Regions from separate parts of the Microbacterium sp. KNMS genome, predicted to be linked through region 2. Evidence: predicted binding sites of a transcription regulator. Region 2 holds the regulator's gene; the other holds the start of a gene.

Region 1 (7,696 bases), on a different contig from region 2:
CATCAGGTCGATCGTGTCGCGCACGGCCCAGATCTTCGGGTACGGCCCGAAGTACTTCGCGCCGGGGATGCGCCGGTTGCGCGTCACCATCACGCGCGGCGCCTCGTCGCCCAGCGTGATCGCGAGGAACGGGTACGACTTGTCGTCCTTGTAGCGGACGTTGTACGGCGGGTCGAACTCCTTGATCCACTGGTACTCGAGCTGCAGCGAGTCGACGTCGGTGGGCACGACGGTCCACTCCACAGACGACGCGGTCGTGACCATCCGCCGCGTGCGCTCGTGGAGCGTGTGCAGCGGCGCGAAGTAGTTCGACAGCCGCTGCCGGAGGTTCTTCGCCTTCCCGACGTAGAGCACCCGCCCGTGCGCGTCGCGGAAGCGGTACACGCCGGGGTTCACGGGGATCTCCCCCGGCTTCGGCTTGTACGGGAGCTGGTCGGCCATGTCAGCCGGCCTTGCGCTGCCGTTCGGCCATCCCGAGCACCTCGGCGAGGAACGCGCCCGTGTGGCTGCCGTCGGTCTTCGCGACCTGCTCGGGCGTGCCCGTCGCGACGATCGTTCCGCCGCCCGAGCCGCCCTCGGGGCCGAGGTCGACGATCCAGTCGGCCGACTTGATGACGTCGAGGTTGTGCTCGATCACGATGACGCTGTTGCCCTTGTCGACGAGCCCGTTCAGCACCTCGAGGAGCTTGCGGACGTCCTCGAAGTGCAGACCCGTCGTCGGCTCGTCGAGCACGTAGATCGAGCGCCCGTTGCTGCGCTTCTGCAGCTCGGTCGCCAGCTTGACGCGCTGCGCCTCGCCGCCGGAGAGGGTCGTCGCCGCCTGCCCGAGCCGGACGTAGCCCAGCCCCACGTCGACGAGCGTCTTCATGTACCGGTGGATGGCCTGGATCGGCTCGAAGAACTCCTCGGCCTCGGCGATCGACATCTCGAGGACCTCGGCGATGTTCTTGCCCTTGTAGTGCACCTGCAGGGTGTCGCGGTTGTAGCGCTTGCCGTGGCACACCTCGCAGTCGACGTAGACGTCGGGGAGGAAGTTCATCTCGATCTTGAGCGTGCCGTCGCCCGAGCACGCCTCGCACCGCCCGCCCTTGACGTTGAAGCTGAAGCGGCCGGCCTTGTAGCCGCGCACCTTCGCCTCGGGCGTCTCGGCAAACAGGTTGCGGATGCGATCGAAGACGCCCGTGTAGGTCGCCGGGTTCGACCGCGGCGTGCGCCCGATGGGCGCCTGGTCGACGTGCACGACCTTGTCGAGGTGCTCGAGGCCGGTGACGCGCGTGTGCTTGCCGGGCACGGTTCGGGCGCCGTTGAGGCGCTGCGCGAGCACCTCGTAGAGGATGTCGTTCACGAGGGTCGACTTGCCCGACCCGCTCACGCCGGTGACCGCCGTGAGCACGCCCAGCGGGAACTCGGCCGTCACGTTCTTGAGGTTGTTCGCACGGGCTCCGACGACCGAGAGCATGCGCTTGCGGTCGATCCGGCGGCGCTTGCGCGGGATCTCGATCATCCGCCGGCCCGCGAGGTAGTCGCCCGTGAGCGACCGCTCATCCTCGACGAGCGCCTCGAACGGACCGGAGTGGATGACCTCTCCCCCGCCGATGCCCGCGCGCGGGCCGATGTCGACGACCCAGTCGGACGCCTCGATCGTCTCCTCGTCGTGCTCGACGACGACGAGCGTGTTGCCGAGGTCGCGCAGCGTGACGAGCGTCTCGATGAGTCGCCGGTTGTCGCGCTGGTGGAGGCCGATCGACGGCTCGTCGAGCACGTAGAGCACGCCCGTCAGGCCCGTCCCGATCTGCGTCGCGAGCCGGATGCGCTGCGCCTCCCCGCCCGAGAGCGACCCGGCGGCGCGGCTCAGCGTGAGGTAGTTGAGGCCGACTTGGATGAGGAACTCGAGGCGGACGCGGATCTCGCGCAGGATCTGCGCGGCGATCTGCTTCTCGCGGTCGGTCAGCGTGACCTGGTTCATCATCGCGAGCGTGTCCTCGAGGCTGAGGTCGGCCGTCTCGGCGATCGACCGGCCGCCCACCTTGACCGCGAGCACCTCGGGCTTGAGGCGCGCGCCGTCGCACACGGGGCAGGGGACCTCGCGCAGGTACTCCGCCCACCGCGCGCGCGTGGTGTCGGTCTCGGCCTGCGCGTACTGGCGCTCGATGTAGGGCACGACGCCCTCGAAGCCGCTCGCGTACCGGACCTCGCGGCCCCAGCGGTTCTTGAACCGCACGTTGACCTTGTAGTCCTGCCCGTGCAGGACCGCGTCCTTCACGATCTGCGGGAGCGCCCGCCACGGGGTGTCGAGCGAGAAGCTCATCTCGTCGGCGAGGCCCTCGAGGAGACGCTCGTAGTACTGGAAGAGGCCCTTGCCCTGCGTCGTCCACGGCACGATGACGCCCTCGCGGATCGAGAGCTCCTCATCGCCGAGCATGAGCTCGACGTCGACGGACATCCGGGTGCCGAGACCCGAGCACGCGGGGCAGGCGCCGAACGGGGCGTTGAACGAGAACGTGCGCGGCTCGATCTCGGTGAGCTGGAGCGCGTGCCCGTTGGGGCAGGCGAGCTTCTCGGAGAACGACTGCCACGCGTCGTCGCCCTCCTCGTCGACGAAGTTGACCTGGAGGACGCCGCCCGCGAGGCCGAGCGCGGTCTCGACGGAGTCGGTCACGCGGCCGAGGATGTCGGCGCGAGCGACGAGACGGTCGACGACGACCGCGATGTCGTGCTTGTACGACTTCTTGAGCACGGGCGGCTCGGCCAGCTGCACGAGCTCGCCGTCGACGACCGCGCGCGAGTAGCCCTTCGCCGCGAGCTCCTTGAAGAGGTCGACGAACTCGCCCTTCTTCTGCGTGACGACGGGCGCGACGATCTGGTAGCGCGTGCCCTCCTCGAGGGTCATCAGCTGGTCGGCGATCTGCTGCACGGTCTGGCGCTGGATCCGCTCGCCGCACTGCGGGCAGTGCGGCACGCCGATGCGCGCCCACAGGAGGCGCAGGTAGTCGTAGATCTCGGTGATCGTGCCGACGGTCGAGCGCGGGTTCCGGTTCGTCGACTTCTGGTCGATCGACACCGCGGGGCTCAGCCCCTCGATGAGGTCGACGTCGGGGCGGTCGACCTGGCCGAGGAACTGGCGCGCGTACGCGCTCAGCGACTCGACGTAGCGCCGCTGCCCCTCCGCGAAGATCGTGTCGAACGCGAGGCTCGACTTCCCCGAGCCCGACAGGCCGGTGAACACGACGAGCGCGTCGCGCGGGATGTCGAGGTCGACGTTCTTGAGATTGTGCACGCGGGCACCGCGGACACTGATCTTTCCGGGCGAGGCGACGGGGATGATGGGCACGATCCAATCCTACGGACCCCCACGGACATCTGGACGTTTGTTCGACGTGTTCGCTCAGCGGATTCGAAGATCCGCGCGTGACGAGCGGTGCCGCGCATCCCCTGTCCTCCGCGCCCGGAGAGGCGCACACTGGAGGGAGAGGAGATGATCAGCATGGAGAGCGGAACGCACCACCACCCGCATCTCCGGGAGCGCATCCGCGAGGCGGGCGGCATCTACGAGTGGGCCAACGACGTGCTCATCCGCATCGCCGGACCCGCGCAGCTCGGCGACGGACCCGGCGCGCCGTGCACGCACTGCGGTCGCACGCGCGTCGAGCACGTCGAGCGCGACGGCGTGCTCTACTGCCCGGAGGAGTGAGTGCAGCCGCGTCCGCGCCGGGCGCCGCCCGACGCGGACCGCGCGCTCACGCGTGGCCGGCCTTCTCCATCTGCCTGAGCTCCTTCTTGAGGTCCTGGACCTCGTCGCGCAGCCGCGCGGCGAGCTCGAACTTGAGCTCCTCCGCGGCGACGAGCATCTGCTGCGTGAGGTCGGCGATCGCCTCCTCGAGCTGCATCGCCCCCTCCGCGGCGATGCCCTCGCGCTTGCGCACGGGCGTGGGTGCGCGCCCCTTGCCGGTCTTGGTGCGCGCGGAGTCCCGCTTCGAGAGCAGGCTAGCGGTGTCGGCCTCCTCGCGCGCGAGGGAGTCGGTGATGTCGGCGATCCTCTTGCGCAGGGGCTGCGGGTCGATCCCGTGCTCGCGGTTGTAGGCGATCTGGATCTCGCGCCGCCGCTCGGTCTCGTCGATCGCCTTGCGCATCGAGTCGGTGATGCTGTCGGCGTACATGTGCACCTCGCCGGACACGTTGCGCGCGGCGCGCCCGATCGTCTGGATGAGCGAGGTGCCCGAGCGCAGGAAGCCCTCCTTGTCGGCGTCGAGGATGGCGACCAGCGAGACCTCGGGGAGGTCGAGTCCCTCGCGCAGCAGGTTGATGCCGACGAGCACGTCGTACACGCCCTGACGCAGCTCGGTGAGCAGCTCGACGCGTCGCAGCGTGTCGACGTCGGAGTGGAGGTACCGGACGCGGACGCCGTGCTCGCCGAGGAAGTCGGTGAGCTCCTCCGCCATCTTCTTCGTGAGCGTCGTGACGAGCACACGCTCGTCGCGGTCGACGCGCTGGCGGATCTGCTCGAGGAGGTCGTCGATCTGCCCCTTGGACGGCTTGACGACGATCCGCGGGTCGACGAGGCCCGTCGGGCGGATGATCTGCTCCACGACCGTGTCGGCCACGCCCATCTCGTACTTGCCGGGGGTCGCCGACAGGTAGACCGTCTGCCCGATGCGCTCCTTGAACTCGTCCCACCGCAGCGGCCGGTTGTCCATCGCGCTCGGCAGGCGGAAGCCGTGCTCGACGAGCGTGCGCTTGCGGGATGCGTCTCCCTCGTACATGGCGCCGATCTGCGGCACCGTGACGTGCGACTCGTCGATGACGAGGAGGAAGTCGTCGGGGAAGAAGTCGAGCAGGGTGTGCGGCGGCTCGCCCGGCGCGCGCTGGTCGAGATGGCGCGAGTAGTTCTCGATCCCGGAGCAGAAGCCGAGCTGCTGCAGCATCTCGAGGTCGAAGGTCGTGCGCATCTTCAGCCGCTGCGCCTCGAGCAGCTTGCCCTGCTTCTCGAACTCCTGCAGGCGCTCGGCGAGCTCCTCCTCGATGGTCTTGATCGCCCGCTGCACGGTGTCGGTGCCGGCCGCGTAGTGCGTCGCCGGGAAGATCGCGACCGCGTCCATGCGCTCGATGACGTCACCCGTGAGCGGGTGCAGCTTGTAGAGCGCCTCGATCTCGTCGCCGAACAGCTCGATCCGGATGGCGAACTCCTCGTACACGGGGATGATCTCGATCGTGTCGCCGCGGACGCGGAAGTTGCCGCGCGAGAAGTCGACGTCGTTGCGGTTGTACTGCATCGCCACGAACTGGCGGATGATCGCGTCGCGGTCGTAGCGCTCCCCCACCTGGAGCGCGACGAGCGCGCGGAGGTACTCCTCGGGCGAGCCGAGGCCGTAGATGCAGGACACCGTGCTCACGACGACGGCATCGCGGCGGCTCAGGAGCGTGTTCGTCGTGGAGTGCCGCAGCCGCTCGACCTCGGCGTTGATCGACGAGTCCTTCTCGATGAAGGTGTCGGTCTGCGGGACGTACGCCTCGGGCTGGTAGTAGTCGTAGTACGACACGAAGTACTCGACCGCGTTGTTCGGCAGGAGATCGCGGAACTCGTTCGCGAGCTGCGCCGCGAGGGTCTTGTTGTGCGCGAGGACGAGCGTGGGGCGCTGCACCTGCTCGATGAGCCACGCGGTCGTCGCGGACTTGCCCGTTCCGGTCGCGCCGAGCAGGACCACGTCGGTCTCACCCGCGTTGATGCGCGCGGCGAGCTCGGCGATCGCCTTGGGCTGGTCGCCGCTGGGCTGGTACTCGCTCACCACCTCGAAGGGCCGGACGCTGCGTGTGGTCTGCATGCCTCCAGCCTAGGAGGGGCGTCCGACACCGGGGCCGGAGAGCCGGAAGCGCACGCGCGCGCCGGGCGGGATCTGCCCCGCCAGGTCGAGGTCGGCGGCCACCACCGAGGCGATCACGGGATAGCCGCCGGTCAGCGGGTGGTCGGGCAGGAAGACGACCGGATGGCCGTGCGGCGGCACCTGGACGGCCCCCGTCTCCGTCCCCTCGCTCGGGAGCTCGCCCGGCACGGCGCGCGCGAGCGGCCGCGAGCCCTCGAGGCGGATCCCGACCCGGTCCGAGCGGGACGTCGCCGCCCACTCGTCGCCGAGGAGCGCGTCGAGAGCGTCCGCCGCGAACCAGTCGTCGCGCGGCCCGAGCACGACCCGCAGCTCGACGGTCTCGCCAGGGGCGGGAAGAGCGCGCCGGTCGGGACACCACGGCGCGACCGCCTCGCGGACGCCGGAGAGCCCGCGCAGCGGGACGACATCGCCCGCTCGGAGAGCGCGTCCGCCGAGCTCGCGCGGCCCGATGCCGGCGAGGGTGTCGGTCGCGAGGCTGCCGAGCACGGGCGTGAGAGCGAGACCGCCTCGGAACGCCACGAGGGCGCGCAGACCGCGCGTCGCGAAGCCCGTCACGAGCTCGTCGCCCTCGCGGAATGCGGTCGGCGCGCCGCGCGGCACCGGCTCGACCCCGCCGTCGGCGTGCACGAGCGCCGCGTCGACCTCCGCGCCCGCGAGCGCGAGGACGCCAGCGCCGCGGAGGCGCAGCCGCGCTCCGCCGCCGAGCAGCTCGAGGCCGGCCTCGCCGTGCCCGTTGCCGACCGCGGCGTTGGCCGCGCGCAGGGCCCCGCGGTCCGCCGCGCCCGAAGCGGAGACGCCGAGGTGCGCGCGCGCCGGTCGGCCGAGATCCTGAACGAGGAGCTGCAGCCCGGCCTCGATGACCTCGACGGCAGGGGCGATGCCGCGATCGCCCGGCATGTCGACCGCGCGCGCTCCGAGCGGAGCCGGACGTCCTCTGCGTCGGTCGGCCGCGGTCGCGGGATGCGCGCGCGAGGCGTCGACGAAGCGCACGGTCGTTCCCGGGAGCAGGAGCGCGGGCGGATCCCGGTCGAGGTCCCAGAGCGCGGCGTCGGTGCGCCCGATCAGCTGCCAGCCGCCCGGGCTCTCCCGCGGGTAGACGCCCGAGTACCGGCCGGCGAGCGCGACCGCTCCCGCAGGGACGCGCGCGCGAGGCGACGCCCTCCGCGGCACGTCGAACACGGGGTCGTCGCCCACGAGGTAGCCGAAGCCCGGCGCGAACCCCGTGAACGCGACGCGCCACGTGGCCGTCTGGTGGCGGGCAGCGACCTCGGCGGGCGAGAGGCCGAGGTGCTCCGCGACCTCGTCGAGGTCCTCGCCGTCGTAGTGCACGGGGATCTCGACGCAGCGGTCGGCGGCGGCCGTGCGCGCCGCGAGCGCGATCCGCTCGAGCGCGACCCGCACCTCGGGCAGGCACCGCGGCTCGCAGCGCACGAGCACCGTGCGCTCGGCCGGGACGAGCTCGACGACCCCGACGGGCGGCGCCGCCTCGAGCGCCGCGTGGAGCCGGACCGCGCTCTCGAGGTCATCCACCTCGACGAGGAGGGCACGGTCGGACGCCGTGAGGATGCGCCTCATGGGCGGGCGGCGAAGGGGGCGATCGCGATGCCCTCGCGCTCGAGCAGGGCGCGCACCGCCGTCGCCATGGCGACGGCCCCCTGGCTGTCGCCGTGCACGCAGACCGAGGCGGGGCGGACGCGGATGACGGTCCCATCGATCGCCTCGATCTCGCCGTCCCGCGCGAGGCGCAGGACCCGCTGGGCGACGACATCGGGGTCGTGCAGGAGGGCTCCCGCCTCGCCGCGTGGTGCGAGCGCGCC
Region 2 (7,696 bases):
GGCCCCCGTGCACGAGCACGAGATACGGCGGCAGGTCGCCCTCGGGGCCCGTCGCGAGCGGGTTCGTCGGCGGATACGCGAAGGCGTGCACATCCCCGCGCGGCCCGGGGAACGACAGCGGCAGAGCCTCGGGCATCCACGCCGGGTCGAGGTCGGTCTCCCCGCCGCGCACCGGCGCGAAGGTCCGCGCGTCGACGTCGAGGAGCCAGATGCCGCCCGGCGTCCGCGGGCCGGCGCCCGACAGCAGCAGGCGCGCGCCGTCGACGTCCTTGACGAGCATCTGCCCGAGCGGCGTCTCGAGCTCCGTCACCGCCCGCGTTCCGGGATCGACGAGCACGAGCCGGTCGCGTCCGTTCGTCTGCACCGCGGCGATCCGACCGTCCTCGAGCCGCGCGTACCAGCAGGTCCCGAGATTCCAGAGCGGCCCGCCCGTGTCGGCGTCGGCAGGCAGGAGCGGCTCCACGACGGCGCCTCCGGCCGCGTCGAGCCGGGCGCGGCGGAGGTTCCATCGGGCAGGGCCGCCGGGCGCGGCAGGAGGGTCCGCGACGAAGAGGAGCTCATCGTCCGCCGCCCATTCGGGCTGCAGCGCCGACACATCCTGCCCGTCCGCGACGCCGCGCCCGCCGGCGAGTGTTGTCCAGCGGCGCACGCGCCCATCCGATTCGATGCGCCCGACGCGCAGCTCCGCGGCATCCCACGGCATGTCCGGATGGTCCCACGCGATCCACGCGAGCCGGCCAGCGCGCGGTGCGGGGTAGGCGACGAAGTCGCTCCCTGCGACGACGCTCACGATCGCGGACGCGTCCTCCGCCGCGCTGCCGTCGAGCGGGATGACGACGATGTCGCGACGGGGAGCCCCCGTGGCGCCCTGCGTCTCGCGGACCGCCCACAGTCGGCCCTCCGCGAGGACGAGGTCGCCGAACGCCATGCCGGTGCCAGCGGGCGTGAGCGGGATGGGCTCCGCATCGGCCGTGCGCAGGTACACGCGCTGATCCGACTGCTCGACGAAGAGGAGTGCGCCGTCGTCGGCCGCGGTCCACGCGCCGCCTCCGTACTCGTGGACGCGAGACCGCGCGCTCCAGGGCGCGGGAAGAACGCTCGCGCCGTCGCTCGCCCGCAGCACCGCTGTGCGCCCCCGCTCGGCCGCGACGCCCTCGGCCCACCACACGTCGCCCCCGACGAACCGCGCGTCGCCGAGGCGCGGGGAGTTCCCCGCGATGTCGGACGCCGCGATGGGCGACGGCCACGAGCCGAACGGGAGCGTCTGCGTCATGTCCTCCACGGTAACCGGCGACGTTCCGACACGGAGCGTCACAGATGCTCCCGCGCCCGCGCGCGGGCGACTACGGTCGGGAGAGGAGAGGCCGGATGCGGCGGCAGGGGATCGCCGCGGCGACCGGAGAGCACGGAGGAGGGACATGGCGACGTCGGCCACGCCGTTCTCGTTCGAGCTGTACCCGCCGCGCACGCCCGCGCGCACCGCGGCTCTCGAGGAGACCATCCGCCGCCTGGCCGCCGCGGGACCGGACTTCCTCTCCGTCACGTACGGCGCGGGCGGCTCCACGGGCGGTGCGTCGCTGCGCGTGCTGCGGTGGATCCGCGAGAACACGGACGTCGAGCCGCTCGCTCACCTCACGTGCGTCGGCAACGACTACGCGACGGCGAGCGCCCTCATCCGCGAGTTCCTCGACGCGGGCATCCTCAGCTTCCTCGCCATCCGCGGCGACCCGCCCGCCGGGAAGGACGAGGACGACGCGTTCCTGGGCGACCTGCGCACCTCGGCCGAGCTGGTCCAGCTCATCCACCGCGTGCAGGCCGAGCGCGCTCCCTACGGCGAGACGACGATCCCGGGCGTTCCCGAGGCGGTGCGGGTGGACCGCGCCCCGCGTGCGCGCACGCTCGTCGCGGCCTTCCCCAACGGGCATCCGCGCTCGCGCCATCCGCTCGAGCACCTCGATGCGCTCCTCGCGAAGCAGGCGGCCGGCGCAGAGGCGGCGATCACCCAGCTCTTCTTCCATGCCGACGACTACCTGCGCTTCGTCGATCGCGCCCGGGCCGCGGGCGTGACCATCCCGATCCTCCCCGGCATCATGCCCGTGACCTCTCCCGCCAAGCTCGCGCGCATGCTCGAGCTCACGGGCGAGCCCCTGCCGTCGGAGCTGTCGATCGCGCTCGAGGTCGAGCCGACCCCCGAGGGCCGCAGGGAGATCGGCATCGCCTACGCGGCGGACCTCGCGCGCGAGGTGCTCGCCGGCGGGGCCCCCGGCATCCACCTCTACGCCTTCAACGAGCACGAGACGGTGCTCGCGGTGCTGCGCGAAGCCGGGGTCGCGCTGCGCGAGACCGCGGCTTCCTGACCGCCGGTTCGCTCCCGGCACACGAGGAGGGCGGGAGCCGACCGGCTCCCGCCCTCCTCGTGTGCGCCGTCAGACCGCGCGCAGGATAGCGACGACCTTGCCGAGGACCACAGCGTCGTCGGCGAGGATCGGCTCGAACGCCGAGTTGCGCGGGAGGAGCCAGGTGTGGCCGTCGCGCTGACGGAACGTCTTGACGGTCGCCTCGCCGTCGACCATGGCCGCGACGATGTCGCCGTTCTCCGCCGTGCCCTGCGACCGGATGACGACCCAGTCGCCGTCGCAGATCGCCGCGTCGATCATCGACTCGCCGCTGACCTTGAGCATGAAGAGCTCGCCCTTGCCGACGAGCTGTCGGGGGAGGGGGAAGATCTCCTCGACCTGCTGCTCGGCCGTGATCGGGACGCCGGCGGCGATGCGGCCGACCAGCGGCACGAGAGCGGCGTCGCCGACCGCGGGGCCCGAGTCGGCCGGGTTCTCGGCCGCCGAGCCCGGGAGATCGATGAGCACCTCCATCGCGCGGGTCTTGCCGGGGTCGCGGCGCAGGTAGCCGCTCAGCTCGAGCTGCCCGAGCTGATGCGTCACGCTCGAGAGCGACTTCAGTCCGACCGCGTCGCCGATCTCGCGCATGCTCGGCGGGTAGCCGTTGTGCTGGATGGAGCGCTGGATGACCTCGAGGATGGCCAGCTGCTTGTCGCTCAGGTTCTTGCGCCGCCGCGTGCGCGGCTTCTCCTCGCGCGTGCCCGCATCCGTCATGTCGTGCTCCTTCGCTGCCCCGCTCGAATGTCGGAGGTGCGTGATGTGGTGGTCCCGTCAGGACGACGCTAGCGGATCTCGACGGGATTCCGGGAGATTTGTTCGAGCGTGTCTCGCAGAAGTCGCGAAACCTGTTCGAAGAGAGTTCTTGACACCGCGACCACATCGAAGATAGGTTCGGAACATCACTTCGGGTCCGTCTCTCCCGGCCGAGCAGGCGGACTCGAAGTGATCTACAGGAAGGAACCGCCATGCGCACGACCAGCTCCGCTCCGGCACGCTCGACCCGCCTCCGACTCACGGTGCGCGGCCGCCGGGTCCTCGCCGCGCTCGCCGCGGCTCCGCTCGTCGCGGCGATCGGATTCGGGGTGCTCAGCGGCGGCGCGGCCCTCGCCTCGCGCGAGGACAGTGCGCCTGTCGGCACCTTCGACACCGTCACGGTCATGGCGGGCGACACCCTGTGGGACATCGCGCAGGCGGTCGCCCCCGAGGCGGACCCGCGCGACGTCGTCGACGAGATCCTGCACCTCAACCAGCTCCCGGGGAGCGACATCGCCGCGGGGCAGGAGATCGCCATCCCCGCCGCCTACTCGACGGGCGAGTGAGTCCGTCGCGCGCTCTAGCATGGACGGGTGACCGTCTCTCTCGATGACCTCCCCCTGCGCGACGACCTCCGCGGACAGCAGCCCTACGGCGCTCCGCAGGCGCCGCTGCCTGTCGCGCTGAACGTCAACGAGAACACGCACCCGATCCCCGACGAGGTCGCCGACGACATCGCGGACTCGGTGGCCCTCGCGCTGCGGGATGTGAACCGCTACCCGGATCGCGAGTTCACGGCGCTCCGCGAGGGGTTCGCGGAGTACCTCGGGCACGGGCTCGAGCCCGAGCAGATCTGGGCCGCGAACGGCTCGAACGAAGTGCTGCAGCACCTCCTCCAGGCGTTCGCCGGACCGGGGCGGACGGCGTTCGGCTTCGCCCCCACCTACTCGATGTACACGCTGCTGACGCGCGGCGTCGGCGCGACGTTCGTGTCGGGGGAGCGGGGGGCGAACTTCTCCCTCACGCCCGCGAGCGCGGCCGCGCAGGTCGCGGAGGCCCGGCCCGACGTCGTGTTCCTGTGCGCACCGAACAACCCGACAGGGACGCCGCTCGAGAACGACGTCGTGGAGGCCGTCTACGACGCGACCGACGGCATCGTCATCGTCGACGAGGCGTACCGCGAGTTCGCACCCCGCGACGTGCCGTCGGCGCTCCAGCTGCTGCCCGGGCGGCCCCGGCTCGTCGTCTCGCGCACCATGAGCAAGGCGTTCGCCTTCGCGGGCGCGCGCGTCGGCTACCTCGCCGCGGACCCCGCGGTCGTCGACGCCCTCCGCCTCGTCCGCCTCCCGTACCACCTCAGCGCGCTCACCCAGGCGGCGGCCTCCGCGGCCCTGCGTCACGCCGACACGATGCTCGCGATGGTCGACGAGATCGTCGAGCAGCGCGACCGGATCTCGGCCACGCTCGAGGCGCTCGGCTACACCGTGTACCCGACGTGGTCGAACTTCGTCCTGTTCGGCGGCGTGGAGGATCCGCACGCGACCTGGCAGGCGCTCTACGACCGCGGCGTGCTCATCCGCGACATCGGGATCCCCGGACACCTCCGGGTGACAGCGGGGACCGAGGACGAGACGAGCGCCTTCCTCGACGCGCTCGCCGAGATCGGCCGCTGAGCGCGCGAGGAGCCCGGTCGGGTCGCGCCGGTAGAATCGGAGCATGACCCGTACCGCGCGCCGCACCCGTTCCACGAGCGAGTCGAGCATCGAGCTCGAGCTCGACCTCGACGGAACGGGCAGGAGCAGCATCGACACGAGCGTGCCGTTCTTCGACCACATGCTCACGGCGTTCGCGAAGCACTCGCTCACCGATCTGACCGTGAAGGCGACCGGCGACACCCACATCGACGCGCACCACACGGTCGAGGACACGGCGATCGTGCTCGGGCAGGCCATCCGCGAGGCGCTGGGCGACAAGGCGGGGATCTCGCGCTACGGCGACGCCCTCGTCCCGCTCGACGAGGCGCTGGCACAGGCCGTCGTCGACATCTCGGGGCGTCCCTACCTCGTGCACACGGGGGAGCCGGCGGGCTTCGAGCAGCACCTCATCGGCGGCCACTTCACGGGCTCGCTCGTGCGCCACACGTTCGAGGCCCTCGCGTTCAACGCGGGCCTGACCGTGCACGTCCGCGTGCTGAACGGCCGCGACCCGCACCACATCGCCGAAGCCGAGTACAAGGCCTTCGCGCGCGCGTTCCGTCAGGCCAAGGCCCTCGATCCGCTCGTCGAGGGCATCCCCTCGACCAAGGGCGCGCTGTGAGCGGCGAGCGACCGACCGTCGCGGTGCTCGACTACGGCTCGGGCAACGTCCACTCCGCCGTCAAGGCGCTCGAGGCCGCGGGCGCCGACGTCGAGCTGACGCGCGACCGCGAGGCGGTGCTCGCGGCCGACGGGCTGCTCGTGCCCGGCGTCGGCGCGTTCCAGGCGGTCATGGAGCAGCTGAACGCGATCCGCGGCGGCGAGCTCATCGAGCGCCGCCTCGCGGGAGGGCGCCCCGTCCTCGGGATCTGCGTCGGCATGCAGGTGCTCTTCGCCCGCGGCATCGAGCGCGGGGTCGAGACCGAGGGCCTCGCGGAGTGGCCGGGGACCGTGACCGAGCTCGACGCTCCGGTCGTGCCGCACATGGGGTGGAACACCGTCGAGGCGGGGGAGCGCTCGCGCCTCTTCCAGGGGCTCGAGTCCGAGCGGTTCTACTTCGTGCACTCCTACGCCGCGCAGCAGTGGGAGCTCGAGGTGGACCCGCCGTTCCCGCAGCCCGTCCTGACGTGGGCGACGCATGGCGGCCGGTTCCTCGCCGCGGTCGAGAACGGACCGCTCAGCGCGACGCAGTTCCACCCCGAGAAGTCGGGCGAGGCGGGCATCCGACTGCTCCGCAACTGGGTCGACGGGCTGCGCCGCGCAGGCTGAGCCGCGTCGACTTGGAGTCGGGGGCGGCACGGGTCTAGTCTCTTGACTCGTGCGTCGGCAGGAGATGCCTGCGAGCACGAGGTGACATGAACGATTTCGCATCCACTCCCGCTCTCACCCTCCTCCCTGCTGTCGACGTCGCGGACGGCAAGGCCGTCCGCCTGACGCAGGGCGAGGCCGGTTCGGAGACGAGCTACGGCGACCCCATCGAGGCCGCGGAGAACTGGAAGAGCCAGGGGGCGGACTGGATCCACCTCGTCGACCTCGACGCCGCGTTCGGCCGCGGCAGCAACGCCGGCATCCTGCGCAAGGTGATCAAGCACATGCGCGGCGTCAACGTCGAGCTGTCCGGCGGCATCCGGGACGACGCCTCGCTCGAGGCTGCGCTCGAGAGCGGCGCCCAGCGCATCAACCTCGGCACGGCGGCCCTCGAGAACCCCGAGTGGACGGCCTCCGTGATCAGCCGCTACGGCGAGGCGATCGCGGTCGGCCTCGACGTCCGCGGGACGACGCTGGCCGCGCGCGGCTGGACCCAGGACGGCGGCGACCTCTGGGAGGTGCTCGACCGCCTCGAGGAGGCCGGCTGCAGCCGCTACGTCGTCACGGACGTCACCAAGGACGGCACGCTGCGCGGCCCCAACATCGAGCTGCTCCGCGAGATGGCGCAGCGCACGCCCAAGCCGATCGTCGCCTCGGGTGGCGTGTCGAGCCTCGACGACATCGTCGCGCTGCGTGAGCTCGTGCCGCTCGGCGTCGAAGGGGCGATCGTGGGCAAGGCGCTCTACGCCGGTGCGTTCACGCTCGCCGAGGCACTGGATGTCGCGGGGTACTGACAACTCCGCCGACTCCGCCGGCGTCCCCTGGGAGGGCCGCCGGTTCCAGCCGAACCCGGCGGCAGGCGACGACGGCTCAGCCGATCCCGCCCTGTGGGAGGCGCTGACGTCGTTCCGTGCCGGGTCCGGCTCTCAGCGCGCGGTCGTCGACGCCCTGCGGACGGCGCGCGTGCTCGTGCCGCTCGTCGCGGAGAAGGGCGACGAGGGCGTCGGGCCGAACGGCCTCACGGTCGACAAGACCCAGGAGCTCTCGATCGTGACGGTGGCCGCGCCAGACGGGCGCAAGGTGCTTCCGCTCTTCTCCTGCGTCGACACCATGTCCGCGTGGGACCCGAAGGCGCGGCCGATCCCGGTTGCGGGCACGCGCGCTGCGCTCTCGGCGGCGGGCGAGGACACCGACCTCATCGTGCTCGACCCGACGAGCCCGACCGAGTTCGTCGTGCGCCGCCCTGCCGTGTGGGCGATCGCGCAGGATCAGGGGTGGGAGCCCGCCCCGGCCAATCCCGACGTCTTCCTCGGGCTGCAGGACAGCGTGGCGGGGGAGCTCGCCGTCGTCGATGTCGGCGTGGAGGCGGGGGATCCGGGCGCGCGGCTCGCCGGCCCGGAGCTCATCGTGCGCCTGAAGCTCATCGCGGGCCTCGACCGGTCCGAGCTCGACGCCGTCCTCCAGCGTCTCGCGCGCCGCTGGGCCGCCGACGACCGGATCGCCGTGCTCGTCGACTCGCTCCAGGTCAAACTCGACGCCGCCTGA

Evidence for each region. Region 2 encodes LexA, which represses DNA repair genes until DNA is damaged. Its sites were predicted from a motif close to TCGAACANNTGTTCGA; they were not measured.
Region 1: uvrA (excinuclease ABC subunit UvrA) is a predicted target of LexA. The motif match lies at 3,361-3,376, and genes of this name have one in related genera.

Annotation. Positions count from the first base shown of each region.
Region 1 covers NZ_JBSQBP010000014.1:39,122-46,817, forward strand. Annotated here, with positions in the region: gene uvrC (excinuclease ABC subunit UvrC) at 1-441, opposite strand, end outside; gene uvrA (excinuclease ABC subunit UvrA) at 443-3,331, opposite strand; gene ACWXWW_RS10240 (hypothetical protein) at 3,476-3,691, shown strand; gene uvrB (excinuclease ABC subunit UvrB) at 3,738-5,819, opposite strand; gene ACWXWW_RS10250 (5-oxoprolinase subunit B/C family protein) at 5,829-7,454, opposite strand; gene pxpA (5-oxoprolinase subunit PxpA) at 7,451-7,696, opposite strand, start outside.
Region 2 covers NZ_JBSQBP010000001.1:22,460-30,155, reverse strand. Annotated here, with positions in the region: gene ACWXWW_RS00155 (alpha/beta hydrolase family protein) at 1-1,273, opposite strand, end outside; gene ACWXWW_RS00150 (methylenetetrahydrofolate reductase) at 1,419-2,357, shown strand; gene lexA (transcriptional repressor LexA) at 2,427-3,110, opposite strand; gene ACWXWW_RS00140 (LysM peptidoglycan-binding domain-containing protein) at 3,362-3,715, shown strand; gene ACWXWW_RS00135 (histidinol-phosphate transaminase) at 3,743-4,822, shown strand; gene hisB (imidazoleglycerol-phosphate dehydratase HisB) at 4,866-5,465, shown strand; gene hisH (imidazole glycerol phosphate synthase subunit HisH) at 5,462-6,112, shown strand; gene priA (bifunctional 1-(5-phosphoribosyl)-5-((5-phosphoribosylamino)methylideneamino)imidazole-4-carboxamide isomerase/phosphoribosylanthranilate isomerase PriA) at 6,199-6,945, shown strand; gene ACWXWW_RS00115 (SseB family protein) at 6,929-7,696, shown strand.